DNA from 4 places in the Rossellomorea sp. QJM3NY_18 genome. Region 2 is predicted to be linked to each of the others. Evidence: riboswitches for the same ligand, from Rfam matches in the RefSeq annotation. Region 2 holds a riboswitch; each other region holds the start of a gene.
What was found. Region 2 has a riboswitch for S-adenosylmethionine ahead of AC0VXY_RS01290 (Na+/H+ antiporter NhaC family protein). Riboswitches for the same ligand answer to the same signal wherever they lie in the genome.
Positions count from the first base shown of each region.

Region 1: it holds a riboswitch for S-adenosylmethionine, as region 2 does, so the genes downstream of both, metK (methionine adenosyltransferase) here and AC0VXY_RS01290 (Na+/H+ antiporter NhaC family protein) in region 2, are expected to answer to the same signal.
Region 3: it holds a riboswitch for S-adenosylmethionine, as region 2 does, so the genes downstream of both, AC0VXY_RS08150 (2,3-diketo-5-methylthiopentyl-1-phosphate enolase) here and AC0VXY_RS01290 (Na+/H+ antiporter NhaC family protein) in region 2, are expected to answer to the same signal.
Region 4: it holds a riboswitch for S-adenosylmethionine, as region 2 does, so the genes downstream of both, AC0VXY_RS18840 (methionine ABC transporter ATP-binding protein) here and AC0VXY_RS01290 (Na+/H+ antiporter NhaC family protein) in region 2, are expected to answer to the same signal.

Region 1 is NZ_CM149659.1:3,452,916-3,460,834, reverse strand. It holds gene AC0VXY_RS17850 (GNAT family N-acetyltransferase) at 73-864, opposite strand; gene AC0VXY_RS17845 (lmo0937 family membrane protein) at 1,047-1,196, shown strand; gene pckA (phosphoenolpyruvate carboxykinase (ATP)) at 1,254-2,843, opposite strand; SAM riboswitch class I at 3,162-3,304, shown strand; gene metK (methionine adenosyltransferase) at 3,521-4,723, shown strand; gene AC0VXY_RS17830 (gamma carbonic anhydrase) at 4,841-5,356, opposite strand; gene AC0VXY_RS17825 (alpha/beta hydrolase) at 5,441-6,244, shown strand; gene AC0VXY_RS17820 (tetraprenyl-beta-curcumene synthase family protein) at 6,258-7,331, shown strand; gene AC0VXY_RS17815 (immune inhibitor A domain-containing protein) at 7,654-7,919, shown strand, end outside.
Region 2 is NZ_CM149659.1:231,533-239,451, reverse strand. It holds gene safA (SafA/ExsA family spore coat assembly protein) at 1-213, shown strand, start outside; gene AC0VXY_RS01320 (CBS domain-containing protein) at 344-757, shown strand; gene AC0VXY_RS01315 (hypothetical protein) at 968-1,135, shown strand; gene AC0VXY_RS01310 (alanine/glycine:cation symporter family protein) at 1,466-2,899, shown strand; gene AC0VXY_RS01305 (YpbS family protein) at 3,112-3,369, shown strand; gene AC0VXY_RS01300 (DUF2187 family protein) at 3,456-3,728, opposite strand; gene AC0VXY_RS01295 (MFS transporter) at 4,021-5,193, opposite strand; SAM riboswitch class I at 5,454-5,558, shown strand; gene AC0VXY_RS01290 (Na+/H+ antiporter NhaC family protein) at 5,641-6,960, shown strand; gene AC0VXY_RS01285 ((S)-benzoin forming benzil reductase) at 7,068-7,823, opposite strand.
Region 3 is NZ_CM149659.1:1,586,170-1,594,088, reverse strand. It holds gene AC0VXY_RS08185 (YkvI family membrane protein) at 1-564, opposite strand, end outside; gene AC0VXY_RS08180 (M3 family oligoendopeptidase) at 689-2,383, opposite strand; gene AC0VXY_RS08175 (MarR family winged helix-turn-helix transcriptional regulator) at 2,528-2,986, opposite strand; gene AC0VXY_RS08170 (aspartyl-phosphate phosphatase Spo0E family protein) at 3,220-3,465, opposite strand; gene AC0VXY_RS08165 (1,2-dihydroxy-3-keto-5-methylthiopentene dioxygenase) at 3,671-4,183, opposite strand; gene AC0VXY_RS08160 (methylthioribulose 1-phosphate dehydratase) at 4,180-4,827, opposite strand; gene AC0VXY_RS08155 (2-hydroxy-3-keto-5-methylthiopentenyl-1-phosphate phosphatase) at 4,824-5,483, opposite strand; gene AC0VXY_RS08150 (2,3-diketo-5-methylthiopentyl-1-phosphate enolase) at 5,483-6,694, opposite strand; SAM riboswitch class I at 6,801-6,903, opposite strand; gene AC0VXY_RS08145 (aminotransferase class I/II-fold pyridoxal phosphate-dependent enzyme) at 6,952-7,919, opposite strand, start outside.
Region 4 is NZ_CM149659.1:3,626,427-3,634,345, reverse strand. It holds gene AC0VXY_RS18860 (YusG family protein) at 1-163, shown strand, start outside; gene AC0VXY_RS18855 (toprim domain-containing protein) at 340-699, shown strand; gene AC0VXY_RS18850 (thioredoxin family protein) at 705-1,019, shown strand; gene AC0VXY_RS18845 (SCP2 sterol-binding domain-containing protein) at 1,547-1,897, shown strand; SAM riboswitch class I at 2,009-2,115, shown strand; gene AC0VXY_RS18840 (methionine ABC transporter ATP-binding protein) at 2,262-3,284, shown strand; gene AC0VXY_RS18835 (methionine ABC transporter permease) at 3,281-3,949, shown strand; gene AC0VXY_RS18830 (MetQ/NlpA family ABC transporter substrate-binding protein) at 3,965-4,789, shown strand; gene AC0VXY_RS18825 (carboxymuconolactone decarboxylase family protein) at 5,171-5,536, shown strand; gene AC0VXY_RS18820 (YuzK family famiily protein) at 5,862-6,020, shown strand; gene sufC (Fe-S cluster assembly ATPase SufC) at 6,497-7,282, shown strand; gene sufD (Fe-S cluster assembly protein SufD) at 7,300-7,919, shown strand, end outside.

The DNA of each region.
Region 1 (7,919 bases), 1.1 Mb from region 2:
AAATTGATCCAGAACCGGAACGTGGCAGCATAATAAAAAAGTGGATGCCTATTTATAGGAATCCACTTTTTTTCATTTGAATTTATACATTGACCAATAACCGATATCTTTGAATCCGATGCGCTTATAAATTTTTCCTGCTTCAGGATTATCATAAAATAGGCATAGTTCTTTTCCTTCGCTCAAAACGTCCCGGCAAAGCTTTGTCATGCACTCGGTGGCGTAGCCCTTCTTCTTATATTCCGGATGGGTGCATACGGCGACGATCATGGCGGACATGCTGTTCTCCGCTGTGGTGGAAGCGGAAGAAACGAACTTTCCGTCCTCTTCTACATAGTAACTGCGGGCAACCCCCTTTTCTATCCCATGCTTTCTCTTCTCTACGGTAAAGTCTCCACCGCTGAATTCCGGGATAGCGTTCAACAGCTCCACAAGTTGCGGTAAATCGGTGAAAGAAGCCTCTTTCACATGCGGCAGGTCCCGGTCTTCCATGGAGGATGTACTGTCACATTTGGCATAATACATATGTCTTTTCGAATTGATTGTCCTGGATAAGAAGGGTTCAACTTCAGTGACAATCCGTTTTAATCCTGAAACGATGCTGTAGTCTTCTGTCTCATTGATAATGGCGGCGAAGCCTTCAGCGTCAAATTCCCCCATGGAAAAAGGGATGAAGTTTTCCCTGTATTTGAGAAGGATTCCCCTAAGATTTCCTTCCTTATCAAAATCTCCCCAAATTTTCTGGAAATCCTGTTCATATCCAAAGGCTTCGATGTCCCCGATGATGAACAAGTTCTCAGCAGGCTGCTGCTGAATGAGTTGTTGACATATCTCATGGTCTTTCTCTGTAAGCTGTCTGATCATCTCAATTCCCCCCTGTGAAATTTAATCATAATCATACCAAAATTAGTAATATTTAGTAAAGTGCTATTTTTCAGAGGAATCGTAAAAAATAATAAGGAAATGGTAATGGTTTTAAAATTCATCTTTTAGGGAAACTTAAGAGCACAACAGTTTTTCTATAACAGTTTTAAGGAGGAGCACACATGCTTTGGACCATAATCGGAATCTTATTAGTTCTTTGGTTACTAGGATTGATCTTTAAAATCGGTGGAGCTGTCATCCATGTTCTACTGATTATTGCCGTTGTGGTATTCTTATTTAACAGAATCACCGGCCGCAAAAAAGGGCTATAACGATAACAAAGGTCCGTCCCTCAGATTTGAGGGACGGACCTTTGTATGTTAAGTGATTTATTTTACGGCCGGGCCGCCTTTTTCCTCGATGTCAGAAGGGACGTTCGAGAATTTCTTGAAATTCTCGTTGAATTTGTGAGCCAGTTCTTTTGCCTTCACTTCATAGGCCGCTTCATTGGACCATGTCTTCTTCGGTTGAAGCACTTCGTCTGGAACACCAGGAACGTGAACCGGGATGTTCAGGCCAAAGATCTCGTCTGTTGCGGTTTCGACATTCGTAAGCTCATCCTCAAGGGCTGCCTGGATCATGGCGCGGGTGTAGGAAAGCTTCATGCGATTCCCAACTCCGTATTCTCCTCCGGTCCAACCGGTGTTCACAAGGAATACCTGCGCATTGTGCTCATCGATCTTCTTACCAAGCATCTCTGCATAACGAGTGGCAGGAAGCGGAAGGAACGGTGAACCGAAGCATGTCGAGAATGTTGCCTGTGGTGACGTGATTCCACGCTCCGTACCTGCAAGCTTTGAAGTATAACCGCTTAGGAAATGATACATTGCCTGTTCTTTCGTCAGCTTGCTGATTGGAGGTAATACGCCGAATGCATCAGCTGTTAAGAATACAATTGTATTTGGGTGCCCTGCGATACTTGGTTCCACGATGTTTTCCATCGCTTGAATGGGGTAGGCAGCACGCGTGTTTTCTGTTAAAGTGTTATCATCATAATCCGCGATGCGGGACATTTCATCAAGAACGACATTTTCAAGGACGGAACCGAAACGGATCGCATCAAAGATCTGAGGTTCTTTTTCACGTGTCAGACCGATGCACTTAGCGTAGCAGCCGCCTTCGATATTGAATACGCCGTTCGGGGACCAGCCGTGCTCATCATCACCGATCAAGCGGCGGTTGGGATCTGCGGATAAAGTCGTTTTCCCTGTACCGGACAATCCGAAGAATAACGCTACATCGCCTTCACGACCGACGTTCGAAGAGCAGTGCATGGAAAGGATATCGGATTCAGGAAGTACATAGTTCATGACAGAGAAGATTGATTTCTTCATTTCACCGGCATATTCCGTACCGCCGATCAATACGATTCTCTTTTCAAATGAAACGATTATGAACGTTTCAGAGTGAGTTCCGTCGACTTCAGGGTCAGCTTTGAAGTTCGGAGCTGAAATCACGGTGAATTCGGATTGATGCTCTTTCAACTCTTCTGTTTGAGGGCGGATAAATAATTGGTGGGCGAACAGATTGTGCCAGGCGAATTCATTGATCACTTGAATCGGCAGTCTATGTTTTGGGTCTGCGCCTGCGAACCCTTTAAATGAGAAAACTTCTTCTTTTTCTTTTAAGTATGTGATGACTTTTGTATATAATTTATCGAATGATTCCGAAGAGATCGGCTGATTGACAGAACCCCACTCGATTTTATCCTTCGTAGTTGGTTCTTCCACAATAAATTTATCTTTAGGAGAGCGTCCTGTGTATTTACCAGTTTCTGCTCTGACTGCACCTGATGATGTTAAAACGCCTTCATTTCGTTGAAGGACCTTTTCGACTAGTTGAGAAACAGATAATTGTTCCTGAATGTTTTGACCGTTAAGTAATTCTGTTAATTCATTAGACATGCTCACTGAATTCATTAGAACCCTTCCTTTATATAAATTTATTTAATGGTATCGTTTTCTTCACAAAAATAGTATAACACAATCGAGCTATTAGTCTATACTATTTATTTAATTTTATAAGGTGTCTTCATTTTGTCACATTTCTTGACCGAATAAAGCTTGTTTCTTCTTATTTATATGTAATACTTCCTGCAATGTTTAGCCTCATTACCCCATTAGGTTATTTTAATGAAGAAAAACAGGCTGAAATCATGAAATGAATGGTTAAACCTGTCATCCAAAAAAAGTTGACACCACTTGTCCTAACCGTTATCATTGTTCCTTGAACGGATACTCTTATCCTGAGCTGGTGGAGGGAGCAGACCCTATGAAACCCAGCAACCTGCTAAATAGTGAATGGATTCATTTCCTTAATGAATCCGATTAAGCGAAGGTGCTAAACTGAGGCAAGGTCTCTAAACCTTGAACGATAAGAGAGAAAAGGCGCGGCTATGATCTGAAACCTTTCCTCTGAAGCTTTTTTCCCCGAGGAAGGGTTTTTTCTGTTTATAGTGGACCACATGCACATAAATCATGATTTATTTATAAATGAATCATGTTTACTTCATACTACTTAGGGAAATGAGTACCGTATCTGTTTACTGTTTTGTCAGAAGAATCGTTCTGACAAATATGCTTAAGGAGGAACCTTGATGTCAACTAAACGTCGTCTGTTTACATCTGAGTCCGTAACCGAAGGACATCCAGATAAAATTTGTGACCAAATCTCTGATTCAATTCTTGATGCAATTCTTACGAATGATCCGAATGCCCGTGTAGCGTGTGAAACGTCTGTCACAACGGGTCTTGTTCTGGTTGCCGGTGAAATCACTACGAATACGTATGTCGATATTCCGAAAATCGTTCGTGAAACGATCCGTGAAATCGGCTATACCCGTGCGAAATACGGCTTCGATGCTGAAACATGTGCCGTTCTTACATCCATTGATGAGCAGTCGGCTGATATCGCTCAAGGTGTCGATCAGGCCCTTGAAGCCCGTGAAGGTCAAATGACGGATGAAGAAATTGATGCCATCGGTGCAGGTGATCAAGGGCTGATGTTTGGATTCGCATGTAACGAAACGAAAGAGCTTATGCCTCTTCCGATTTCCCTTGCACACAAAATCTCCCGTCGATTAACGGAAGTTCGTAAAGAAGAGATCCTTCCTTACCTTCGTCCTGACGGAAAAACGCAAGTAACCGTTGAATACGATGAAAACGATAAGCCGGTCCGCATCGACACGATCGTTATCTCGACTCAGCATCACCCGGAAGTGGCGTTAGAGCAGATCCAACGTAACTTGAAAGAATACGTCATCGACCCGGTTGTACCGAAAGAACTGATCGATGAACAGACTAAATACTTCATCAACCCGACTGGCCGTTTCGTAATCGGCGGACCTCAAGGTGATGCGGGACTTACTGGACGTAAGATCATCGTTGACACTTACGGCGGATACGCTCGTCACGGTGGCGGTGCATTCTCTGGTAAGGATGCAACAAAAGTGGACCGTTCAGCAGCTTATGCAGCGCGCTATGTTGCGAAGAACATCGTGGCAGCAGGCCTTGCTGACAAATGTGAAGTTCAATTAGCGTATGCTATCGGTGTTGCGAAGCCCGTATCCATCTCCGTTGATACATTTGGAACAGGGAAAGTTTCAGAAGATGTATTGATTGACGTTGTCAGCAATAACTTTGACCTGCGTCCTGCAGGAATCATTAAAATGCTGGACCTTCGTCGTCCAATATACAAGCAGACAGCTGCTTACGGACACTTCGGCCGTAACGATATCGATCTTCCTTGGGAACGCACGAACAAAGCAGAAGCGTTAAAAACGGAAGCACTGGGCAAATAAGGGAAGATAGAAGAGACCAACACTTTTTCAGAGTGTTGGTCTCTTTTTTGATGATATTCACAAGAAAATCTTCCATGAGTATTCTCAAGGAGGATGGGGTATCCCAAGTATAGGAAGTTAAAACGGTTTGATGCTCTTATAATACTGTCCTTTTTCAGCGTATTCCCTTGAGATGCGCTTCATTTCACTGATATCGTGCTCATTGAGCTCCCTCACGACCTTTGCGGGTCGTCCGAATGCCAGGGTATTAGGAGGTATGACCTTCCCCTGTGGAACAAGGCTTCCGGCTCCGATGAACGCCCCTTCGCCGATTTCGGCATTATCGAGGATGATGGAGCCCATGCCGATCAATGCCTTTTTCCTGATCTTGCAGCTATGTAAGATCACCCCGTGTCCGACAGTTACTTCATCTTCAAGGATAAGAGGGTTATTTGGACTCTGATGAAGGATGGAGTTATCCTGTATATTTACTTTATCACCGATCTTAGTGGGAGCGACATCCCCTCTGATGACGGTATTGAACCAAATACTTGATTCTTCACCGATCTCGACATCTCCTGAGATGGTCACATAATCAGCGATGAAAGCCGAATGTGCGATGATGGGTTTTTTATCGTAATATGGATAGAGCATTTTTTACTACCCCTTTCAATAATATTTATTATAATAATGGTAGCAGAATTCATTCATGGAGAGAACTACAAAGGAGGATTTGCCATGTGGAAATGGGAATCAGATCAAGAGGCAAAGGCAGTCATCGTCATCATTCATGGGGCGATGGAACATCACGGAAGATATGGTTGGCTCATTGAAATGTGGCGTGCTGCAGGCTTTCACGTCGTCATGGGTGACTTACCCGGTCAGGGAATGACGTCAAGAAGCCATAGGGGACATATCGATTCCTTTGATGAATACATCGTGGAAGTGAAGGACTGGGTCCAGGCAGCCTATCAATTCGAATTGCCTGTCTTTGTGATCGGTCATAGTATGGGCGGGCTTATCGCCATACGACTCCTGCAGGAATCCCATGTGAACGTAGCGGGTGTCATTTTATCCTCGCCGTGTTTAGGATTGGTTACGACCCCGGCTAAACCGGTCGAGCTATTATCCCTCGGTTTAAATAAAATCGCTCCGATGGTGAAGTTCCCGTCAGGTTTGACCATCGATATGGCGACTCGGAACGCAGATGTCCGGGAAATCGACAGCAATGATACGCTCTATATAACGAAAGTGTCTGTCCGCTGGTACAGGGAGCTCGTACAGGCGATGAAAGCAGCATTCACCAACCTGGAAAAAATGCCTGATGTCCCCTTGCTTGTAATGCAGGCGGGGGATGATAAAATCGTCGAAAAAAAAGCTGTGAAAAAATGGTTCAATGAGCTGTCATTATCTGAAATGCATTACAAAGAATGGCCAAAGTGCTATCATGAAATTTATAATGAACCTGAAAGAGAAGAAATTTATGAGTATTCAAAGATCTTCATTGAAAGTCGCTTGAAAGCGCTGGGATACATTTTGTAAAAGAGGTGATGAAATGTCGATACCAAGTGATCCCTTTTCATTAATGACACGAGTATATCGCACCGTTTTTCCTATCGTGCATGAGGAATTGGACGGCTGGAAAAAAAGGGCGGAAAAGATACCCAATCAGGAACTGAGGAACCAGGCACTTGCGAGCATCCACCATAAAACGTTCCATTGCGAGGGAGGATCGATTCTTTCCCTTCTGGCATTGGATCATAAAGCAGATACGATCCGATTCATCGTCGCCTATCAGACGATCAGCGATTATCTGGATAATCTGTGCGATCGCAGTGTGTCCCTTGATCCCGATGACTTCGCCCTCCTTCATCAGTCCATGAAGGATTCCCTGACGGTGGGGGCGGAACCCGTCAATTATTATGCATTAAGACGGGATCAGGATGATGGAGGATATCTCAGAGATTTGGTCCTGACCTGCCAATCCGTTCTACGTCAATTAAGTCACTACGACAGTATCAAGGAAGATCTCCTGGAACTGTGTGAGTACTATTGTGATCTGCAAATACATAAACACGTGAAGAAAGAAGAGAGAGAGGGAAGGCTTCAGGATTGGTTTGAAACCCATCGCCCGAACCTGCCTGAAATGGACTGGTATGAGTTTTCCGCATGTTCGGGTTCGACTCTTGGAATCTTCTGCTTAGTCTCTTATGCCAATCGAAGTGACTTTAAGCCTTCGTATACAGAGAAAATCAAGCGGGGGTATTTCCCGTACATTCAAGGATTGCATATCCTTCTCGATTATTTCATCGATCAGGATGAGGACCGGGAAGGGGGAGATTTGAACTTCTGTTTCTACTATGAAAATGATGAGCATTTAAAAGAGCGACTCATCCATTTTCTGCAGAAGGCCGATGAACATACCCATGAGCTCCCCCATGCCCATTTTCACCGGTTGATCAATAAAGGACTCATCGGGGTCTATTTATCCGACGACAAAGCCAGTAAACAGGCGAGCGTCCAATCATTCTCCAAGCAATTCATCGGAGAAGCCGGCTGGATCACCAGATTCTTCTACCTGAACGGGAAAATTTACCGCAAATGGAGAAACCGCAAAAAAACATCTTAATAGACGCTCGAGGGACGGACTTCCGAAATACTTCGGAGGTCCGTCCCTTTTTTTGTCTATTTTCCCCAACCAAAGTTGGACACAGTTATCCAATGTAAGACTAAATATACCATATTTATACAAAATATTTTTGTTGATTTTCCTGGTTTAGTGACTATAGACCTATTATTCTGTCGAGCTTATATAGATCTTTTTAACTATATTGTATTTATTTCGTAATACTAAATAACCAAATTTATTCTGAATATATTTACTTTTCAGAATAGTGGAGTATATTGTAGTTAGTGTAAATATTTAGTACATAACTAAGGGGGAATCGTGTTTGAAATCACGTAAAGTATTATCCATGGCCATGGCCGCAGCACTGAGTGTAGGGGCATTTGCTGTACCTGCATCAGCTGCAACCGTGGGGCCTGAGAATGTGTTAGCGAAGCCAACGGTGAAATATGATCATAAGCATGGAGGGGCTTTCGATTTAGGAATTGCAAATGATGAACGCCTGATCGAGATGCTGAAGAAAGAAGGAAAGATCAAGAAGAATGCGACAGCTGCAGAAGCACAGAAGGGACTTCAAAAATTCCTGAAAGC
Region 2 (7,919 bases):
GAGATGCTGAAACGTTTTCACATCTCAAATCGCTCAGCTTCAGAAAATATTGCTGCCGGACAATTGAATCCTGAAGAAGTTGTGCGGGAATGGATGAACAATCCGGTTCACCGCAAAAATATTCTTAACAAGTCCTATACTCATGTGGGCGTGGGATATGTCGAGGGCGGTACTTACGGGACGTACTGGACCCAGCTGTTTATAGCAAGATAAGCAGGGGGATGATGGAGGTCCGTCCCTCGAATTAAGACCAATTAAATTGGAAATTCATGTTCAGAATAAGGCGGAGAAATATGCAGGATAATAAGTGTGTACTGTCATTATGATCAAGGGGGAATTTTTTATGCAAGTACGTGATATTATGTCGACAAATGTGGAAGCAGCTTCTAACCAGGATTCACTTGAGAGCGTCGCTTCCAAGATGAGTTCCAGAAACGTTGGATCCGTTCCTGTCGTTGAAAACGGACAGGTTGTCGGTATGATTACGGACCGTGATATTGCGACTCGTGGACTGTCTCAAGGTGCACAAGGAAATGTCTCTCAGGTTATGTCACAGCAGGTTGTGACAATTTCTCCTGATGCATCCGTTGAAGAAGCATCGGCTTTGATGTCCCAGCATCAGGTACGCCGTTTACCAGTTGTGGAAAACGGTCAGCTGGTCGGGATGCTGGCTTTAGGAGATTTGGCAGTACAGCAGAAATCCGATCAAAGTGCTGGAAGCGCCTTAAGCGGAATCTCTCAGAATCACCTTCGTTAATAAAGGCTTACAGGCAGAAACTTCAAAGCTTTCTTTCACTGAATAAGGGGCTCTTGCAGCCCCTTATTTGGCATGTAAAAAGATCAAATCGACTTATTGTGACGAAGAGATGGGTATATCGTCATTTTTTTCATGTAAAGGGAGGATTTTCTTTATTTGTGACGAATATGTGATTAATGCAAAAGGGGTTAATGGAGGAGGAGGTTTTGTATGAGTCGTGCTGCACGATCGTACCGTAAGGAAGTTCGTCATTTTAAACGTGAGAACCGCAAAAGAGTCTTCGCCGACAGCATTCTTGATTTCTTATTTATGTTATTTGGTATTTCCATGATAACCGGGGTTTTACTATTTGTTTTAGGATTTTGGGACTTTTATTAATCAAATGATTACAGCAATTATTTTTCCTATTTTAATACCGAACACAAAAACATCTGCCATGGATTTCTATGGCTTTTTTTGTGTTCGGAGTTACCCTTCACATAAAAAAATATTATACAAATAAATACAAATAAGTTATACCAAAATAATAATCCACCCTATTACTTTTGTCTTATCCGTTTCCAGAAAACCTTTATTACTATGATAAAATAGTTCGGTTCACTAAATAAAACCTGGTAATATTTTAATATTCAGATAATAACTTGACTTTCATTTTTAATTTTCAGATAATAATATATGTAACCGACACAAATTTCCGAGGGGGTTATCATGGATATTTTAAACAATTTAGTCACGGAAGCAAACTCCATATTATGGGGGTATATTTTAATCGGTGTACTTCTTATTTTAGGATTATACTTCACAATCGGATCTAAATTTGTTCAAATTCGCCACTTAGGTGAGATGTTTCGATTATTAGGGGATAAAGATGTTATCGAAGCAGACGGGGAAAAGCAGATTTCTTCCTTACAGGCATTCTTTATCGGAGCAGGTACTCGAATTGGTACAGGTAATTTAGCGGGAGTAGCCATTGCCTTAGCAATTGGGGGACCTGGAGCGGTCTTCTGGATGTGGCTCGTTGCCATTCTGGGAGGAGCCAGCGCCTTTGTGGAGAGCACATTGGCACAGATTTATAAAGAAAAGGATAAGGTTGGATTTAAAGGCGGCCCCGGCTACTATATGAAGAAACAACTGGGCAAGCCCTGGATGAGTTCGATCTTTGCGGTGACCATCATCCTCTCATTTGGGACAACTTTTAATGCTGTCCAAAGTAATACCATCGCAACGGCCTTCAGTAATTCATTTGGCATCAATACGTTTGTCATTGGAATTGTACTGGCCGGATTGACTGCACTCATCATCTTTGGCGGTGTTAAACGCATAGCCAACTTCTCATCTTTCATTGTACCGATCATGGCAGGCTTTTATATTGTACTCGCCTTATTTGTAGTCATTACGAATATCACTGAAATGCCAGGCGTCATCGCCATGATTTTCAAAAGTGCCTTTGGCTTTGAACAAGTTGTCGGTGGTGGTATTGGAGCCGCGATCATGAACGGCGTAAAGCGTGGGCTATTCTCCAATGAAGCCGGAATGGGTAGTGCACCGAATGCGGCGGCTACGGCATCGGTTTCCCATCCTGTCAAGCAGGGATTCATTCAGGCACTGGGGGTATTCTTCGATACAATTCTCGTCTGTTCCGCGACGGCCTTTATCATTTTAACGTCAGACGCATACGGTTCCGGTTTGACGGGAATCGAACTATCTCAAGCAGCCATGTCTGAACACTTTAACTCATGGGCCGGAATCTTTCTGGCGATTGCCATCTTCACCTTTGCCTTCAGTTCCATCATTGGGAGTTATTATTATGGTGAAGCCAATCTCCCATTCATTAATAAAAGCAAGGCCGCCCTTATGATCTACCGCTTTATTGCACTGGGAATGGTGGTCTTTGGGTCTGTCGCAAGCCTTGATATCGTCTGGAGCCTGGCTGACTTCTCAATGGCCTTGATGGCCCTTACGAACTTGGCTGCCATCGGCATTCTGGCACCGATTGCCTTTAAAGCTTTGGACAACTATATGACGCAGCGTCGTCAAGGATTGGACCCTGTATTCTATGCAGATGACATTCCTGGTTTAAAAAATGTCGAATGCTGGCCAAAGCGCCAAAGTGACATGCCTAAAAAAGCAGTAAATGAATAATAAACCTTATACCAAAGAGCAGGAGCATGTCCCTGCTCTTTTTTCTTGTCATTTTTTCTATTCTATTCTATTCTCAGGTATACTATTGATAGAAAGTTAGTCAAAGGAGCCTGCTGTCCCCCATCTTATAAAAGGGATGATTGAACATTGCCATCTGGAGATAGAAACAGGCATAATAGACTTATTGTAAAAATAAGGAGAGGGATGAAATCGTGAGTGTGCACAAAGAAATTTCCAAGCATTCCAACATGCAAAATCAACTTGTTCAGCAATTTATGAAACTTGATGAGCGCAGAGAAAAAGCGATTGACGAAGCTGTTCAGCTTTGTTCTGCTGGAAAACCTTTTACAACGGATCATGTTAATCAAGTGACAAATGAAATCAATGCCTTAGCAAGACGTGGGGTAGTTCCGCAAAGAAAGCTAGTGACAACGGAAATGGTTGAGGAATATGTCGCGAGACTAAAATAAGCTGCACAACACAAATAACCCTGATTCGTCTACATCCATTCTCATGGTGAGGCCGTTTCAGGGTTACTTTATTTGTAGGCTGAAACTTAGGCTTTTAATGCGCTATTCCACCCATCATAAACAAATACAGGCTGTGTATCGTTTTCTGCTCGCTCTGTCACCACATAGTTTTTATGTGCTACGACCGTTTGATCATCCGGTAAGTCAAGATTCTTCGCAATTTCCCTATCCATTTTGACGATGACGGTATTTTCTCTTAAAGTCGTGACGACACCATTGATGACATGTTTCTTTCTTTTAAACTGAATCGTATCCCCAAGATTTGCATTCTCTTTTGAGTAAACGAATGTATTTTCCATTTTCAAAGTCCCCTTTTAGTTAAAGTGATGGTTCTCTTTTTAATTGAAAGAATTTTCTAATAATATTATTTTAACTTGTATTTATATAAATTTCAATGAATGACTTATCCTTTTTGTACCACAAATAGATAAAATCAAAACCTTTTAAAGTTTTCTTTTTTTGAGCTGCACATTTAACCGGGGGTAAAGCCACTTATATATACTTATACACCCTATAAGGAAAATCCTTCCTTTTGTTAATTTTATATTAAAAATAGGCATCCGTGGGTAGCGGATGCCTGAAGATGTTTTATTAGTAGGCTAATGCATTCTTCTTTTCTTCTTTCATTAGGACGAAGCAGAGGAAGATGCCAAGGAGTGACAGGACTGCGAAGAAGAGGTATACCGTGTAAATGGAGTATGTTTCATAGATGAAACCTCCCACGAAGGTACTGAACCAATTCCCGAGGCCATTTCCGATGGCCGAATAGACGGTCACGGCAGTAGCTGTAATATGTGCCGGCGTGATTTCTTTAATGTAGCGAAGCCCTGCAGGAATGAATAATCCGATGGCAAGACCCTGCATCACTGCTGAAGAATATACCAGCCATAGACTTGGTTCCGTGAAGTAAAATAGCCAGCGGATCATGGATGCAGCGCCTGCCAGCGCCGCTACGGTCAAGAGACCGAACTTATCAATCCAACCTCCCGCGATTCTCATAAACGGTACTTCTGATAGGACGGCGATCAGAAATGCGAGGCCGATTCCGGCGTACGTACCACCTGAATCTTCCACGAATAATCCGAAATACACGTTGTTGGCTAAATTCGGGCCAAATACCAGGAACGTGACAGCCAGGAAGATCAGAAATTTTTTCATCGTGAATAATTCCTTCATCCCGGCTTTTAAATCAAGCTTAGCCGCCGCTCTCTCTTTAGGAAAACGGAAGGATAGGAACCCTGAAAGGACTAGGCAGATAAAGAAGGAGTAGAAAATGATCGTCGGTCCAATAAATCCCTCTGAAAGCCTCCCCATGATGAACACGGCAATTCCGAATCCCAATGAGCCGAACAATCGGATATTTCCGTAGTTATAACCGACTTTACTCGTATACTTCAAACTGATACTGTCGGAGACGGGGATGATGGCGCTTTGGAAGATCGCAACTAAAATTGCTACCACCAACAATCCATAGTAAACATCCATGAATAAATAACCAAGAGCAAAGATCCCTGCAACTAAGGAAGTCAACCCTAACACGACGGTCGGCTTATTGGTTGTGTCACTGACCATCCCCCATATCGGCTGGAAGAAAATCATCATGATCGGGCCGACAGACATAATGGTTCCGATCTGATACCCATTTAACCCCACACTTTCGCTCAAATACACACTAAGTAAAGGATATAAACTACCAACCCCGAAGAACGTCAATAAATAAAACCCTTGTAATGTAAAAATTTGATTTCGTACATTTCTTTCCACTACCGTATCCCCCAAGATGTTTTTGTCTATCTTATAGTAGACCCTGACCGTTCACTTGTCTATGAATTTATGCCTTTTTATGGATAAAGCCTCGCGTTTTACGATGTATCCCGTGCTACGGCGAACAGCCTACGCTTTGGTTTGAGCCAGCTACGGCAGCCACGCACTACGTTTTCATTTCCAATAAATTACCGTTTGACTTTTTCAATTAAACCCTTTAAAGTATGGAAGTATATTTTAAATTAACTAAATAACATATCTTCTTATCCAGAGAGACGGAGGGACTGGCCCTGTGATGTCTCGGCAGCGGACTCATGATGAGTGCTGTGCCACATCCAGCAAGCGTAATGCTTGAAAGATAAGAGGAGTGTTTCGTTTGAATGAAACCTCTTCTTATGTTGGAAGAGGTTTTTTTATTTGATTTCACACGACAAAGGAGTGTTTGACATGAACCAAGAAAAAGGTAATTTACTGGCTTTATTGCCCTTGATCATATTTGTTTCACTGTTCCTTGGAGCGGGAATCCTTTCAGGAGATTTTTATGCATTCCCTGTTCTCGTATCCATTATCATTGCCGCAGTTGTAGCCCTGGCGATGAATCGAAAAGAATCGTTAACCTCTAAGGTTGAACGGTTCGCAAAAGGCGCCGGGCATCCGGATATTATGATCATGGTCTTTATCTTCCTATTAGCCGGCGCGTTTTCCGGTGTAGCAGAAAAGATGGGGGCTGTTGATTCAACCGTCAACTTTGCCCTATCCGTACTTCCTGGTAATTTAATCATTGTTGGATTATTCATCATCGCCGCTTTCATTTCCTTATCAATGGGTACATCCATGGGGACGATTGCAGCACTTGCCCCTATCGGAGTGGGCATCAGCTCAGGAGCAGATATTTCCATGCCCCTTGCTATGGCCACCGTCATCGGAGGAGCGATGTTCGGGGATAATTTATCGTTCATCTCGGATACAACGATTGCAGCCGTACGCACACAGAAAACGGAAATGAAGGACAAGTTCAAAGTGAACTTCTTCATTGTATTACCGGCAGCCATCATCACTATGGTCATCCTTTTTGTCCTTACGATGGGGACTCCATCCTCTGTCGACGCAGGAAGCTTCGATTGGGTTAAAATCATCCCTTACCTTGGAGTCATCATCGGGGCCCTTGCAGGATTGAACGTATTTGTCGTTTTAATAGGCGGGATTGTGTTGGCAGGGATTATCGGATTTACTGATGGAAGCTTTACCCCATCGAGTTACTTTGGTAGTGTAGCTGATGGTATGACGGGCATGGCGGAGATTGTGATCCTGTCCATCCTGATCGGCGGAGTCGTCGAACTGATTCGTCATAATGGTGGGATTCAAGCGATCCTTTATCATGCCACCCGTAAAATCAAATCTCCTCAAGGAGCACAGCTTGCTACAGCAGGATTGGTGAGTTCAACGAATCTTTGCACAGCAAATAATACGATTTCCATTATCATCGCAGGACCACTGGCGAAAACGCTTAGCGATAAGTATGGCGTTGATGCCCGTAAGTCGGCCAGCATCCTGGATATTTTCTCCTGTGCCGTTCAAGGATTGATCCCATACGGTGCACAGGCACTGTTAGTGGCAGAAGTAGCCGGCATATCACCGGTCAGCATCATCCCATATGCCTTCTATCCTGTCCTGATTGCCGTTTGTGGGTTGATTGCGATTCAATTCGCCCTTCCGAAATTCACTAGGAGATCCGTTGCTGATGGAGATCCGGTCCGTTCTTCTTAATCTTGTTGGAAAAGAGACAAACCGGTCTGGGTTTGTCTCTTTTTGTGTCCGGATTTATCAAAGACCATTTAAAAAGCAGACCCCGCTTTCAGGAATCTGCTCTCTTCTTATAACAAATCATTCACATGATACAGTTTGCCACTTTCAATATCGGTTTTGGTTATGAGGGTCACAAGTGCATCAGCAACCGTGTCCGTGCTGCGCAGCATACCCTCTTCTTTGTAGCGCTGGAACGACTCAACCTCGGCAAAGGCTTCTTTGGATGACGATCGGATTTCCCCCTGCATATCCGTATCCATCACTCCCGGACTGAAAGCGATGATCTGATGACGGCTATGGGTATTAGAGAGCTCAAGGCTCACCGTTTCAGTCAGCATATTGACTCCCGCCTTAGTCGCGCAATACGTACTCCAGCCATAAACAGGACGGCTTCCTGCTCCTGAACTGATGTTGACCATGATCATCTTCGATTCAGAGCCTTTGGCTGCTTTGAGCAATTCATTGGTGGCGATCATAGGTGATAATAGATTAACGTGCACACTTGTTTCCAATGCTTCGTTTTCCACTTCACCCGACGTATTGATCGGTGTCACCACTCCGGCATTTTGGACGACAAATATCGTCTCAGCTTCAGATCCAAATACCTTTGTCCCCACTTCGCGAAAAACCGCTTCTGTTTGTCCTGATTGAGATAGATCACAGGGAAAGAATTCATACGACACTTCTTTTTCCCTTGCAAGCTTTTGTAAGCTGTCATTATCCGAACGGGAAATATTGAGAATGCCGATGCCTTTTTCAATAAAGAGCCTGGCGACGGACTCTCCTAATCCCCTTGTTGCTCCTGTCACGATTGCGTAATCCATTTCGAATCATCTCCTTCTTACCTACTGATTATAAAGGAGAGTTTCCTTTCCTCAAAAAATTAAGCCTCGATTAACAGATTATTTACACATTTTCAT
Region 3 (7,919 bases), 1.4 Mb from region 2:
AAATGGGGCCACGACCGATTTCCAACCATCTTCCGCATGAGGGATCATGAGGAATGCATCCAAAAAATCCGCATTGCGAACGGAATACACCATCAGGAGCAGATTGAAGACAATCATAAGAGGAACGACAAACGTATTCACAGCAAATAAGCCCTTCATACCTACCATCATCGTTAAAAAACCCAATCCGATGGTCAACAAAATGCCTAACTGTTTGGATAATAGGAGCTGCTCCTGAAAAACGGCCCCTGCTCCTGAAAGCATGACGGCTGAAACTCCGATCAGCATGATCATCATGACGATATTCATGATTTTTGAAAACCATTTGCCGAATAAATATTCATTGAATTCCTCGAAGGATTTTGCTTTAATATCATGGGATTTGAGCATGATCTTGGTTCCCATCGTAATAAATAAGTATCCACTTAGTAATATGGCAATAAACCCGACAAAACCAAATCGAGTGAAAAACTCGACAATTTCTCTTCCCGTTGCAAATCCTGCTCCTATGACAGTTCCTACATATACTGCTGCAATCTGAAACGATCCAGCCATTCTTTTCATCCCATCACCTCTGACACCTTCTACTTCACCTTATGTACAAGCACGGGAAATCAGAAGCAAAAGAACAGAATTCTTTAATTAACGAAAAAAAGCAGCCGCATAAAATGCGGCTGTCCTGGTTCATTTATAGGGTTGTATCATCGATTCCATTTAACCATTGCCTGATTGGTTCGATTACTTTCTTGACGGTTCCCTCCTGGAATGGGGAGTCTAGATGGGCCGCTTCCACGAGTGCTGTGAATGAACGGCTTCCACCCAGTTTACAAAGGGAAACATAATCATCCCAAGTCCCTTCCCGATCCTCATTCATTTTCTTCCAAAATTGAAAAGCACAGATTTGAGCTAACGTATAATCAATATAGTAGAATGGTGAATTGTAAATATGGGATTGGCGCTGCCAGAACCCTCCATTTTCCAAATACGAAACTCCATCGTAGTCTTTGTGGGGCAGATACTCTTTCTCGATCTTTCTCCATGCTGCGTTCCGTTCAGAAGGTGTGGCTTCAGGGTTCTCATACACAAAATGCTGGAATTCATCAACCGCTACACCGTATGGGAGAAATTGCAGTGCCTCACTCAAATGAGAGAATTGATACTTATCCGTATCCTCCTTAAAGAAATAATTCATCCATGGCCATGTGAAGAACTCCATGCTCATGGAATGGATCTCACACGCTTCGTACGTTGGCCAAATGTATTCCGGAATATCGAAACCACGGCTTGAATATACTTGGAATGCGTGGCCTGCTTCGTGTGTCAATACATCGATATCGCCAGACGTACCATTGAAATTCGAGAAGATATAGGGTGCTTCATACCCTGCAATATATGTACAATACCCTCCTCCCGCTTTCCCCTTCTTCGCTTCTAAATCCATGAGATTGCGTTCGATCATGAAATCAAAGAATTCCTTTGTCTCAGGGGATAACTCTTCATACATTTTCTTACCATTGTCAATGATCCACTGAGGGTCTCCTTTAGGGGATGCGTTGCCGGATGTGAATTTAAATCCTTCATCATAAAATTTCATGGAGTCGATTCCTATCCGCTTCCCCTGTCTTTCTTTCAGCTCTGTTGAAAGAGGAACGATATGCTCCTTCACCTGACGACGGAAATTCTTTACCATATCAGGTGTATAATCCGTCCTCGTCATGCGATAGTACCCTAACTCAACAAAGTTCTTATATCCTAACGTAGTTGCAATCGTATGACGGACTTTGACTAACTCATCGAATAAACGATCTAATTCTTCCTGATTTTCTTCAAAGAAAGAGACTGTGGCAAAGGCTGCTTCTTTCCTTGTCCCGCGATTTACGGATTGTGTAAAGGGACCCATTTGGGCCAACGTTCTCTCTTCGCCTTCAAACGGAATTTTGGCAGAAGCCACCAGTTTCGTATATTGGGAAGAAAGCTTATTTTCTTTTTGAAGCAGAGTGATAATTTCAGGGGAAAACGTTTTGATTTCACTCTCTGCAAGAGAAAATAACTGCTTTCCCCACTTATCTTCTAATTCCTGACGATATCGGGAATTCACCAGTTCCTGGTAATATTCTGTCACCATGCCCGAAACCTCAGGCATCATATCATCGATATACTCCTGCTCTTCTTTGTAAAAAGCATCATTTGTATCAATGGAATGCCTAATATAGCAAATATTCTGCATGGTGTCGATGGTAAGTCGAATTTCATTGATTTCCTTGATCGCTTCCATCTGTTCTGAAACATTTGAAGCTGCTTTAAATTTCTGGAGCACCTTTTCGAAAGCCGGCTTAATCTCTTCCAGATTTGGTCTTTTATATGTATATTCTTCAAACTTCATACTTTGTTCCTCCTCTTAAATTCATCCCGATTATAGGTATTCGACTTCATAGCCGGAATCTCCTGTTAATATAGGGATCGATTTCATTAAAATCTCCCAAAAATAAAAGCCCCGTCTATAATAGACAGGGCAGATTGATGTGGCCTAGTAGGACAGATCTTTGATGGATAGTCCAAGCTTTTTCAGCATGTGAATGGTTTCTTCTTTTTCGTCTGGAGACAGTGCAGACATCAACTCGTGGATCCGGTTCTCATGGTTAGGGAAAATATCATCGATCAACCCTCTGCCATTTTCAGTAATTTGGGCGTATGTGACCCGACGATCCGTTGGACAGGCAACACGTTTAAGATACCCCTTTTTTTCAAGCTTATCGACTACGTAAGTGATGCTGCCTGAAGCTAACAGGATCTTCCCTCCAATTTGCTGCAGAGGCTGGTCTCCTTTATGATACAGAAGCTCCAGTACGGCAAATTCAGTCGGGTTCAATCCATTTTCTTGTATGTTCTTATTTATCTCTTCGTTTAAAGCTTTAAAAGCTCTGGATAGGACAATGAAAAGTTTCAACGATTGTTTTGTATTTTGTTTTTCGGTCATGGCATTCATTCCTTTAAAGAATATATCTCAGTTTCAAAACATTATACAAATATATCTGATCATTGTCAACTGTCAGAGTCTTTCTGCCGGAGTAAAAAGCATAGGACGGCCCGCTTTTGGCGAACCGTCCTTTACTTTTGAAATAACGACAAATTAGTTTTGTTAATAAGATGTGAATGTGGAAATGAACGGAGATTCTTTTTCATATTTGTCTGAATGATGAGGGAATTCCTGGTGAGTGGTCAAGAAGCAGTGCGTTTCAATAAACTCTTAATGTATTGTCCTAATTCACTTGATGATTCATAGAGTGGCTGGGATCCACCATTATTTATGCACTTCTCATAGTCGTTCAATAACTGATCCAATTGCTGGCTGCATTTGATTGTCTCCTCAGCACATAATCCCAAGTTCACTCCCATCGATACCATTTCCGAGCGCTTCTGGTTAATTTTCAATAATAGCCACTTCTGTTTTAATAAACGACCCATTTCTACTAAACTCCTTTTTAGCTCCTAGTCTTTTTAAAGTAAAATCATTACTTGAGCATTATCCCAATTATTATCAGAAAAGTAAATAGATTCGCAAAACAAGACAAAATAACTAGTATTATTGCTGAATTAGACATTTTTCGCCATACGTTCAAAAAAAAGAATAGACAAATGAAATGACTCTTTGTCTATCCTGATATTATGATCAATAGATTGGTACCCAGCCTTCCTGGGTAACGAAAATGCGGACTGCGACTACTTTTTTATCATCGCTTAAGGTGAAATAATGGCGGATGTTTTCAGGCACGGAAATTAAGTCGCCCGGATTGAGGTGTACCTCAAAGAAATCTCCGTCCCTTCCTTGAATGACGAATACCCCATGTCCATTTACAATAAAGCGTACTTCATCATCCGTATGATGGTGTTCCTGTTGAAAATTCTTTAATAGCTCTTCAAGATTTGGTGTTCTGTCGGAAAGGGAGATCACATCCCGGGCCTGATACCCCCTGCGTGCTGAAATATCTTCTATCTCTTTTTTAAAGGTTGAGAGAATTGCCTCTTTATCATCATCGGTTAATGCGTATCTGTCCCTTAGTGATTCATCCAGCTTTTCAATGTTCCAATGTTCGTAGATTACCCCTTGTTCATTTAAATACTTTACTACCTCTTCTTGATGATCAATGATCTGATTTTTCCCCTGAATGTGTATCGTTGTCATAATTTGACTCCTCCCCTGGAAATGGATTTTGTAGTTGTTAATGATAATAGTGTGAGTTGGTATTGGAACAGGAACTCACACGCTTCCAATAGTTTCTTAGCTTCAAATCCTGTACGCCCCCAAACCGTAATTCCATGATTGCGAATGAGCACGGCCCCTTTATCTTCTTGAATGTGTGTGTGGAGGGAATCCGCTAAGGTTGGGATATGCGCATGATTATGAATGATCGGGATTGACAGGGAATCATCTTCACCCCATTTATCCCAGGCTTTAATCAGTTCCTGGCTTCTGAATGTTATGACACCATCATCCCCATACAGTTCACTGATCACATTATTGGCAACAGTATGGACATGCAAGCTGCATCCTGCTGAGCTCCCATTGAATATATGACTATGGAGCAGGGTTTCAGCTGATGGGCGCAGTTGGGTTTGCTCCAATGCCTCACCATGTGCATTCACGAGGAGGAAATCCTCTTTCGTATGCTTTCGCTTATCCTTTCCACTTGCCGTAACCAGGAAAGATACAGGAGTTGATCCCACACGTATCGCCAGGTTCCCACTGGTTCCCATAAACCAGTCCCTGTCTGCCAATTCTCTTTTGATATCAGCGAGCTCTTCCCATTCGGATTGATATGACTTCATATTGTCACTCCTTTTTCTATCACTTTTATGCAATCGTGAAATGTTTCAAAAGGATGATATGGGATTCCCTTTTCATTACATGTACGTGCCAGATAGTCCCTTGCGAGTACTGTATCGCCAAGCTTCGCCATCTCGATGTCTGTAACAGAGTCCCCTATTACAATCACCTCATGATTTTCTAGGGATAATGCCCTCAGGATGGAAGGCTTACAGCATCCACATCCTTTGTTTTCACAGTGCACGTCACATGGATATGGCCAATGAATCGTTATGGTCGAATCGTTAAAGATAGCTTCGTTACAATATACAGCCTTAAAAGGCCCGAATTCTTTCAGTAACGGGTGAACAAAGAAGTCTATTCCCCCACTCACAATATACAGCGGAATCCCATTGACTTTTGTATAGTCCACGAATTCCTTGAAACCTTCACGAATAACCGCTGTTTCCATTAAATACTGGATCATCTCGTCTTTCTGTGAAGAAGGAATGAATGAGAACATATTGCTTACACCTTCTTTGATCGAGACCGACTGGTTTAAAATGTCCTCTTTTATAGGTTCCCATTCTGGTGGGGCATAGGCTTTCATCAAAGAAATGATATTATCTGTTTCTGTGATCGTCCCATCGAAATCACAGAATATGACCGGAAGACACATTACACCTTTACCTCCACTCCCCATAGGGACAGGGCTTTCTGCAGTTCTTCATGGGTTTTGGCTGCCTCCTGGAGTGACGTTCCGTATAAAACAGCATCGATCGCTTGACCGAATGCCCTTCCTCCCCCACTTGCACCGTCAGGGTGACCGTGAATGCCTCCTCCGGCATTAATGACACAATCTGTCCCAAAGTCTTTTACCAATAGGGGTACAATTGCAGGGTGTATGCCTGCTGATGGAACTGGCAATGTTCTCTTCAAATGGTCGTCATCCTTTGTTAATTCATGGCGTATGGACAGGACGTTGCTCCTCTCTAGTGCCACACTTCCGTACGGAGATGGAAACAATGAAAAATCAGCCCCGGCCATTCGCAATAATTTACCCAACCATAAAGAGTAGCTCACTCCATATATTGGAGATGCTGCAACAGCCCCGGCAAAGGCAGGATGAGCCATGATTGGCAATGAAATCTCAGGGTCCTCTCTCAATTCCTGCAGAACATCAAGACCGTATGAAAATACATTGAATAAAAGAGCGTCTGCCCCAAGCTCCCTGGCTTTTCTTGCTTTGTCCCGCAATTGCGAGGTTTTCCCTGACAGATTTACGGCATACAAGGTTCTCTTACCCGTTTCCTCAAATACGTCGTGCAGCACTTTTTTTCCTAATCTCACTCTTTCAAAAAAGGGGGTCAAGGAATTATCAAATAATATTTCATCATCTTTTACGACATTGACTCCGCCGAGGGCCTGAGCTCTTAACTGATTTTCAAGGAACGTGAGATCCCTGCCGATCACCCCTTTAAATATGCTCATTAACAACGGTCGACCATGAACACCTGTTAATTCCCTGATGCCCTCTACCCCAAAACGTGGACCGGGAAATGACTTTTTCAAGTCTTCTGAGAACTCCAGATCCAGTAATTTCACTTCACCATCGAGTGAAAGCTTACCGAATACTGTTGTAAGGATAGCCGGGATATCATTGGAAAAATTATGACTCGGATACCCAATCTTCACCTCCCCCCAGGAGCCTTTCTCCTCCCTCTCTTCCACTGAAACGACTTTTCCCTTGTATTTTCTCAATTGTTCCTGCTCCAGTAGCGGCAAGTCCGTCCATGACCCGACCGTGAGTCCCAAAGCAATCCCTTCTGCTTTTTTCTCGAATGAACCACTCTTTCCCTTTAGTTGATATGTTGCAATCACTTCACTCATTCGTATTACCTCCCTATGTAAAAACAATTTTCAACGGTTTGATTTCAGCAAGTTGCAAACAAAAAAAACCTCTTCCAGATAAGAAGAGGTTTATATTCGGCACTCTTTCTTATCTGTCAGCTTTATAGCTGCAAGAATTAGCACCGTGCTTAAATAAGTCGGTTGCCGGGCTTCATCGGGCTGGTCCCTCCGCCTGCTCTTGATAAGAATTTCATTCTATTAATTCAGTTGGATTATTGCACCAATTTCAACATATGTCAATCCCTTTTGTGAAATAATTCTAAACTTTCTATACGGGAAATCGCCTCTTTTATCCGTTCATTTGTAGTTAAAAGACCGACACGCACATACCCTTCTCCGTATTCACCAAAGCCTACACCAGGAGCAACGGCCACTTTGACTTTTTCAAGTAAATAGGTTGAGAACTCAACAGAAGTGAACCCTTCCGGCACCTTAAGCCAGGCAAAAAAGGAACCTTGCGGAGCTTTTACATCCCACCCTATTGCCTGGAGACCCGAGATCAGGAGTTGTCTTCGTTCTTCATATGTTGCAACCAGTTCCGTTACGCAATCCTGAGAACTCAGTATGGCCGTAGTGGCTGCTTCTTGAATCGCTCCGAACAGGCTTACGTAAAGGTGATCCTGGAGGAGGTTGATTGCTTCAATGACACTCTTATTCCCAACGGCAAAGCCGACTCTCCAGCCTGCCATATTATAGGTTTTCGATAATGTATATATCTCAATCCCGACATCCTTTGCACCTTCCGTCTCTAGAAAACTCACAGGCTTCTGTCCATCGAAACCGATCGCCCCATAAGCAAAGTCATGCACCACACAAATATCATGTTTTAACGCAAGTTCCACCGTGTCCTCAAAAAAGGATTTTGTGGCTGTCGCACCTGTTGGATTATTGGGGTAGTTGAGGAACATTAACTTTACCCTTTCCAATTCTTCACGGGAATGCACCCGATAGTCCGGGAGAAACCCATTTTCCTCTTTCAACGGCATCTTGATCATACTTGCTTCTGCCAATGCCACCCCCGATACATAATCCGGATAACCGGGATCAGGGACTAATACTCCGTCGCCGGGGTTCAATAAACATTGAGGGATTTCCACTAAACCCGCTTTTCCTCCGAAGAGAACCGCTACTTCGGTTTCTGGATCTATCTCCACACCGTATTCGCGGAAATAGAAGGCAGCGATTGCCTCTTTAAAGCTCGATA
Region 4 (7,919 bases), 910 kb from region 2:
ATTTCTCGATGATCAGTCAATCGGCAAAATGTCCCTGCCCCTTGATGGACTGACAATGGAACCGAACTTCGAAGCAAAAGAAAATAAAATTTATCAGAACTATACTTCCACCGAAGGCCATGATGCAAGGTACACGGATTGTGACGAAGGTGGATGGTGTTAAGGATGACCGCGGTGCCGGATTCGTGTATGGATCTGGCACCATTTCTATAAGCAATGAAACAAACCACTTGCACTATTTTTTGTAAACATGAGAAAATATAAGTAGAAAGTGGACATCATCTCTTGTTATCTGAATATACTATCCTAATCTTATTTCTGAAAGATAAGGTGATGATCATGATGGAACTTGACGAAAAAGTAATCATTGTCGAAGGTACTACCGACAAGCGGAAAGTAAGAGATATAATCAAAGAACCGATTCAAATTATTTGCACGAATGGAACGATCAGTATTACAAAAATGGACGAACTCATCGATGAGCTGTTTGAAAGGGATGTGTACATCCTCGTCGATGCGGATGATGCGGGGGAAAAATTACGTAAACAGTTTAAGCGTGAATTCCCTGAAGTGGGACACCTTTATATCGACCGGATGTATAAGGAAGTGGCCGCAGCCCCGGAATATCATCTTGCATCCATTCTCATAGGTGCGAATATCGATGTGCATAAAGAATATCTAGGAAAAAGGATGATTTAGTTTTGTTGGAGGTAAGCCAGACAGAAGAATTAAACCAATCGATCGAATACCATACGTTTGTAGCCGTTTATCTATATACACCGATGTGTGGTACATGTCAGGTCGCGGGTAAAATGTTGGAAGTGGTCGAGAAACTCCCCCAGTCATTTCATTTTGTGAAGGCGAACCTGAACTATCTGCCCCAATTCGCCGAAGAACAATCCATAGAAAGCGTCCCCTGCCTTCTCTTATTTAAAGATGGACAGGAAATGGAGAGAATCTATGCCTTTCAATCCGTACCATTCCTATACGAAACCATCAACAAAATCCAAAACAGCTAGTGGGGATAAGAGACCTTTTTAGATAAGGTCTTTTTATTTTGTCTGCACTTCTTCTCTTCATCTGCTTTAGAAATTGGATGAAATTGCCCTCTCCACATAAAAAAATGATATTATAACGAACTGTCGCATATTTATCTAATTTTAGAAGTACATGAATAGTGTTGATTGGAGCGGAAGATGGTCGACTCCTTCGGGAATAGCGGGAAAGTTGAGACCCCGCAGGGCGAAGCCCGAGGAGGCTCAACTCACGCCCCGAGGAAAGCGAGCAACTGGAGCGGAAATCAATCAGCACGATGCTGATAAAAACAGAAAAGTTTACGAAAGCAGTCATTTTCTTTCTACAAACGAGGACATATTTCTTGGGAAATGTTTCGAATCCGCTCACTTTTTGACTGGTCATCACCCAAATTCTTACTGTTCGACAAATAAGATACACTCATTCAAAACATGTCGAGAATGTCTAAAAGGGAAAAATACCTAAAAGTGGAATTGATACTATATAGAAGTTTCACTGGGAGGGTGTATTCATGCGAATATATTTAGAGGAATTAGTAGATCAGTGTCATTCTAGGTATCACTTAAGACTCTTGTTTCCAGACAGCCCATTTATTCTTCAATTTCATTGTGAAAAGGACCTATACGGGATATCCATTTCAAGCGGAGGTTGTGCTGTATTGACTGATGGTAGTGGGGAATCCCATTTTGTCATTGAGGGAAAAGAGAAGGACATGCTATCCCTACTTTCAGGAGAAGAACGATTGTCTCAACTGATCGAAAACGACATCCTGAAAGTCAGAGGAGGATACCGTCAGCTGTTATTTGTAGAGTCTGTCCTGTGGCTGACGAGGTCCAGGGTCAAGGAACCGGTTCAAGTATGAAAAAAAGAGAAAAAAGAATTGACACACTTCTATTTTCGATGATAGAATCTTCCATGTAGCAAATTTTCAGAGTCTTTAACAATTCAAAAAATTAAATAAATTGATACTTTACTCTTATTTAGAGAGGTGGAGGGACGTGCCCTATGAAGCCCGGCAACCGTCAATGAAAATTGAAATGGTGCCAATTCACTCAAAGCTTTTGCTTTGAAAGATGAGAGAAAGGATAGTCCTATATATGATTATGCCTTTCTGCTTATCGCAGGAAGGCATTTTTTATTGTTTGCGTAAAGGCTGTGTGAATGGCAAGCGTAATTTTAATTCTAATTAAAAATGTCGTTTTACTCGGAAAGAAGGTGGAGACAGCATGATTACTATTTCAAATGTGAAAAAAATCTTTCAATCAAAATCAGGACCTATTTCAGCCGTTGATGGCGTCAACATCGACATTGCCCAAGGAGAAATTTTTGGAGTGATTGGCTATAGTGGGGCAGGTAAGAGTACGTTGATCCGGATGCTCAATGGACTTGAAGTTCCCACAACTGGAACCGTGAATGTGAATGGGCAGATCGTTTCCCAAGTGAAAGGAAAACATCTTCGGCAGGCGAGGCAGTCAATAGGGATGATTTTTCAGCATTTCAATCTCCTGTGGTCACGCACGGTACTTGAAAATATCCAGTTTCCTTTAGAAATCGCTGGAGTTTCCAAGAAAGAGAGAATGAGAAGAGCCAACGAATTATTGGAGCTGGTTGGATTAGATGGAAGAGGGGACGCCTATCCGTCCCAGTTGAGCGGTGGACAGAAGCAGAGGGTCGGTATTGCGAGGTCCCTTGCAAATAATCCCAACGTCCTGCTTTGTGACGAAGCCACCTCTGCTTTAGATCCGCAAACAACCGATTCCATCCTTGATTTATTGGTGGATATTAATAAACGTTTAGGCCTGACCATCGTCCTGATCACCCATGAAATGCATGTGATCAAAAAAATCTGCCATCGTGTGGCGGTCATGGAACAAGGGAAGGTGGTAGAGCTTGGGGATGTTCTTGAGGTGTTCAGAAATCCCAAAGAGCAGGTGACGAAGCGATTTGTGAGAGAAGTATCTCAAGTGGAAGAAACAGGGGAAACGATCAATCACCTCTTAGCTCAGTATCCTAAAGGAAAAGTACTGAAATTCACCTTCGTTGGTGAATCGACTGAGCAACCGCTCATTACCAGCTTGATCCGAAGATTCGACCTGGATGTCAATATCCTTCAAGGACAGATTTCCCAAACGCAAAAAGGGGCTTATGGTACGCTATTCGTCCACCTTGATGGAAACGAAGAGACGATTCAGGCAGCCTTTGCCTTCGCTGAGAAACAGATGGTCAAAGTGGAGGTGATCCGAGGATGATAGAAAATTTATTTCCGAATGTGGACTGGGAGAAGATGTGGGAAGCGACTGTTGAAACCCTTTATATGACGGGGATGTCAGTCCTGATTACCTTCGTAGTAGGACTGATTCTTGGAATCCTGTTATTTCTTACATCCAAGGAAAATTTATGGGAAAACAAGCTTACTTATACCGTGACCAGTGCAGTGGTCAATGTATTCCGTTCGATTCCGTTCATTATCCTGATTGTATTACTGATTCCATTTACAAAATTCTTATTGGATACCATCCGTGGGGCGAACGCGGCCCTTCCCGCCCTGATCATCGGAGCAGCACCGTTTTACGCACGCATGGTTGAAATCGCATTAAGAGAAGTGAACAAAGGTGTCATCGAAGCAGCGAAAGCAATGGGAGCGAAAACAAGCACAATAATATGGAAAGTGCTTATTCCTGAATCTCTTCCGGCCTTGATCTCAGGTATCACGGTAACAGCCATCGCCCTGGTGGGGTACACGGCAATGGCGGGTGTCATCGGTGCAGGGGGATTGGGAAACCTCGCTTACCTGGATGGGTTTCAACGGAGCAGGGAGGATGTAACCCTTGCCGCAACCATCATGATTTTACTCGTTGTATTTGCAATACAACTTATTGGAGACTACTTCACAAATAAATTAGACAAACGATAAGAGGAGAGAAAACAGATGAAAAAATGGTTAGCAGGAATGGTAGCAGCAACAAGTATCTTTGGATTGGCAGCATGCGGGAGTGATTCCGGATCTGGAAGCGGAGACGTGAAGGAGTTAGTGGTAGGAGCTTCAAATGTTCCCCATGCAGAAATCCTAGAAAAAGTGAAACCGATTCTGGAAGATAAGGGAATCGACTTGCAAATTGAAACGTATCAGGACTATATCCTTCCAAATAAAGACTTGGATAATGGTGATTTGGATGCGAACTATTTCCAAACCGTACCTTACATGGACTTGCAGATGAAAGAGAATGAATATGATTTCGTCAATGCAGGCGGTATTCATATTGAGCCGATCGGCGTGTATTCCAAAAAGTATAAATCTCTTGAGGACCTTCCTGAAGGTGCCACGATCTTGATGAGTAATTCCGTATCCGATCATGGCCGCATCCTTACATTATTAGAGAAAAAGGGTCTGATTACGTTAAAGGACGGCGTTGAAAATACACAGGCTCAGCTGGAAGATATCAAAGAAAATCCAAAAAAACTGAAATTCGATTATGAGTATGAAGCGGCCCTCCTTCCGCAAATGTATGAAAATGAAGAAGGGGACGCAGTTGTGATCAACTCCAACTATGCCATAGATGCAGGCTTGAAACCCCTGGAGGACTCCATCGCCATCGAAGACAGCAACTCCCCGTATGTGAACGTAATAGCTGTGAATAAAGGCGACGAAAACAAAAAAGAAATAAAAGAACTGGTCAAAGCCCTGCGCTCAAAAGAAATCCAGGACTTCATCAAAGAAGAATGGGATGGAGCCGTTGTACCCGTAACCGAATAACAATAGGAAAGAGGCTGGGACATATTCTAATCCATTTCCTCTAAAGACGAACATAGTGGGGACTACTTGTTACACCGCTATTGATTTCCGTGCAAGACTTCGCTTTCCTCGGGCGGAAAGCGAGCACCTGGAGCGGAAATCAACCACTACTCACTACATTCAAAAGTATTTATATTTACGTATACAGCTAAATAATAAATCCGAACGACTTCGATTTAAAAAAGAATTTCGAAAGATCGTTCGGATTTTCTTTTAACAAAACACTCTTGTCCCAGTCGCTTTCTTTCATCAAGTGGTATCGGTAACTTTTTAACATATTCATTTCCAAATTGGCTCATACTATTTCCGATGAATCTATTTTCGAAATGGAGTTGGAATGATATGCAGATGGAACCTAGAAATACAACCGAAGCTGCCCTTCATGATTATAAAATGGGACTTGGAATCTTCACTGAGAAAATGCCTGAGCTTGCTGAGCAATATAATACGTTCACAGAGCACTGCTTCAGGGAAGGGATCCTTTCCAAAAAAGAAAAACAGTTGATAGCACTGGGAATCAGTCTCTATTCCCAGGATGAATATTGTATCATCTATCATACAAAAGGATGCCTCGATCAAGGATGTTCTGAAGAAGAGATCCTTGAAACCATCGGTGTAACAGCTGCATTCGGTGGAGGCGCAGTCATGAGTCAGGCCGTAACATTAGTACAACAGTCGATTCAGGATTTGAATCAATTAAAGCAATGAGTGCATCGAGAGGGAGAGATCCTTCTCTTTTTTTATGGATACGTTTACGAAAATCATAAATATGCGGACCTCCAGCAGTAATAAATATACATCCAAACTAATAATATTTCACCGGTGGACTATTATTTGGAAGTATAACGGCGGAATTTTGTGAAAACTTAAAGGTAGCCCCCGGGAATCAGGCTGACGGATGAATTTCAGAAAAAATGATGAAATACCGGTTTTGTCTTGTGAACGAGGGGGTAGTATAGTTGTAAAGTAATTAAAAACCTGAAAGGAATGATTCATTATCGACTCTCTTGAGAGTATCTCGTACACAAGTGAAATGGAGAAGGCAATGCATGGAGCCCATGGAATAGGTTATGAGGTGTACAAACGAAAGCATGATGTCAGAATGCAAGTAGAGAAGAAAAGAGAGCAGGATTACAAAGAAAGCCGGAGAATGATTGCGGCCCTTGATCGCAGGGTGCACGCTAATATATAATAAGGAAGAAAAAAGGAAACCAGTGTATAGACGATGCACTGGTTTTTTATTTATTAGAAATTAAATTTATGGCCATTGTAGGAAGCACAGGCTTTGAAAATTGATTGGAGCGGAAGGTGCTCGACTCCTGCGGGAAAAGCGGGAAAGTTGAGACCCCGCAGGGCTTTGCCCGAGGAGGCTCAACTCACGCCCCGAGGAAAGCGAGCACCTGCAGCGGAAATCAAATCACTCGCTATATGAAAAGCAAAATTTCTCACATAGTCTGCCTTAGGAAAACAGGTCATCGACACCCTACATTTTCCCACACATTTTGGCGAACAATAGAAAGGGTTTCTATCGTTCGGCTAACATGAACTGACAACTTGAAAAAGTTGATAATAGCTTTTATTTGTTATAAGATTGTAATGAGAATAAATTGAGAATGATTAAAGAATTATATTCTTAAATTCATTATAAAGTCACGGAGGTAAATATACATGGCAGGTTCTACTTTAACAATTAAAGATCTTCATGTTGAGATTGAAGGAAAGGAAATCCTGAAAGGGGTTAACCTTGAAATTAAAGGTGGAGAAATCCACGCGGTAATGGGACCGAATGGTACGGGTAAGTCAACTTTATCTTCTGCTATCATGGGTCATCCAAAGTATGAAGTGACAAAAGGAAGCATCACGTTCGACGGAGAAGATGTCCTTGAAATGGAAGTGGATGAGCGCGCTCGCGTAGGTCTATTCCTTGCAATGCAGTACCCAAGTGAAATCAATGGAGTAACGAACGCTGACTTCTTACGTTCAGCGATCAACAGCCGTCGCGAAGAAGGAGAAGAAATTTCTCTTATGAAATTCATCCGCAAGATGGATTCTGAAATGGAATACTTGGAAATGGATCCGGATATGGCTCAACGTTACCTGAACGAAGGATTCTCAGGCGGAGAGAAGAAACGCAACGAGATCCTTCAACTAATGATGATCCAACCTAAGATCGCTATCCTTGACGAGATCGATTCAGGTCTTGATATCGATGCGCTTAAAGTTGTTTCAAAAGGAATCAACAAAATGCGTGGGGAAGATTTCGGCTGCTTGATCATCACTCACTATCAGCGCCTTCTTAACTACATCACACCTGATCACGTTCACGTAATGATGCAGGGACGCATTGTAAAATCAGGCGGCGAAGAATTAGCACAGCGCCTTGAAGCAGAAGGATATGACTGGATTAAAGAAGAGCTGGGAATCAAAGACGAAACTGTCGGCCAAGAAGCGTAAGTGTTAGGGGGATGAAAATGACTGTAGAAACGAAACTACCAGTAGATCAAGACTATGTCAGCTCCTACTCAAAACAACTTGGAGAGCCGGATTGGTTAACAACCCTTCGTACAGATGCCTTTGGTAAAGTAAAGGATCTAAGCCTTCCAGTTGCTGATAAAACGAAAATCACAAATTGGAATTTTACTCAATTCCAAAAGCACACAGTGAATAGTGATACGTTTTCATCTTTGAGTGAGCTGCCAGATGAAGTGAAAGCATTAGTTGATTTAGAAAGCAAGGATCAAAGCCTTTATATTCAACGAAATAATACGCCAGCTTTTCTTTCTCTTTCAAACGAATTAAAAGACAACGGTGTTATTTTTACGGATATTTTTACAGCTGTAAAAGAGCACAGTGAGCTGGTACAGAAGTATTTCATGACTGAGGGCGTGAAAACGGATGAGCATAAGCTTACAGCCCTTCATGCTGCATTGATGAACGGCGGGGTCTTCCTGTATATTCCGAAGAACGTTGAACTTTCTCAACCGATTCAAGCGGTATACGTCCACGACAATGCTGAAGTTGCTATGTTCAACCATGTATTGGTGGTAGCTGAGGATAACAGTTCTGTGACATATGTTGAAAACTATATTTC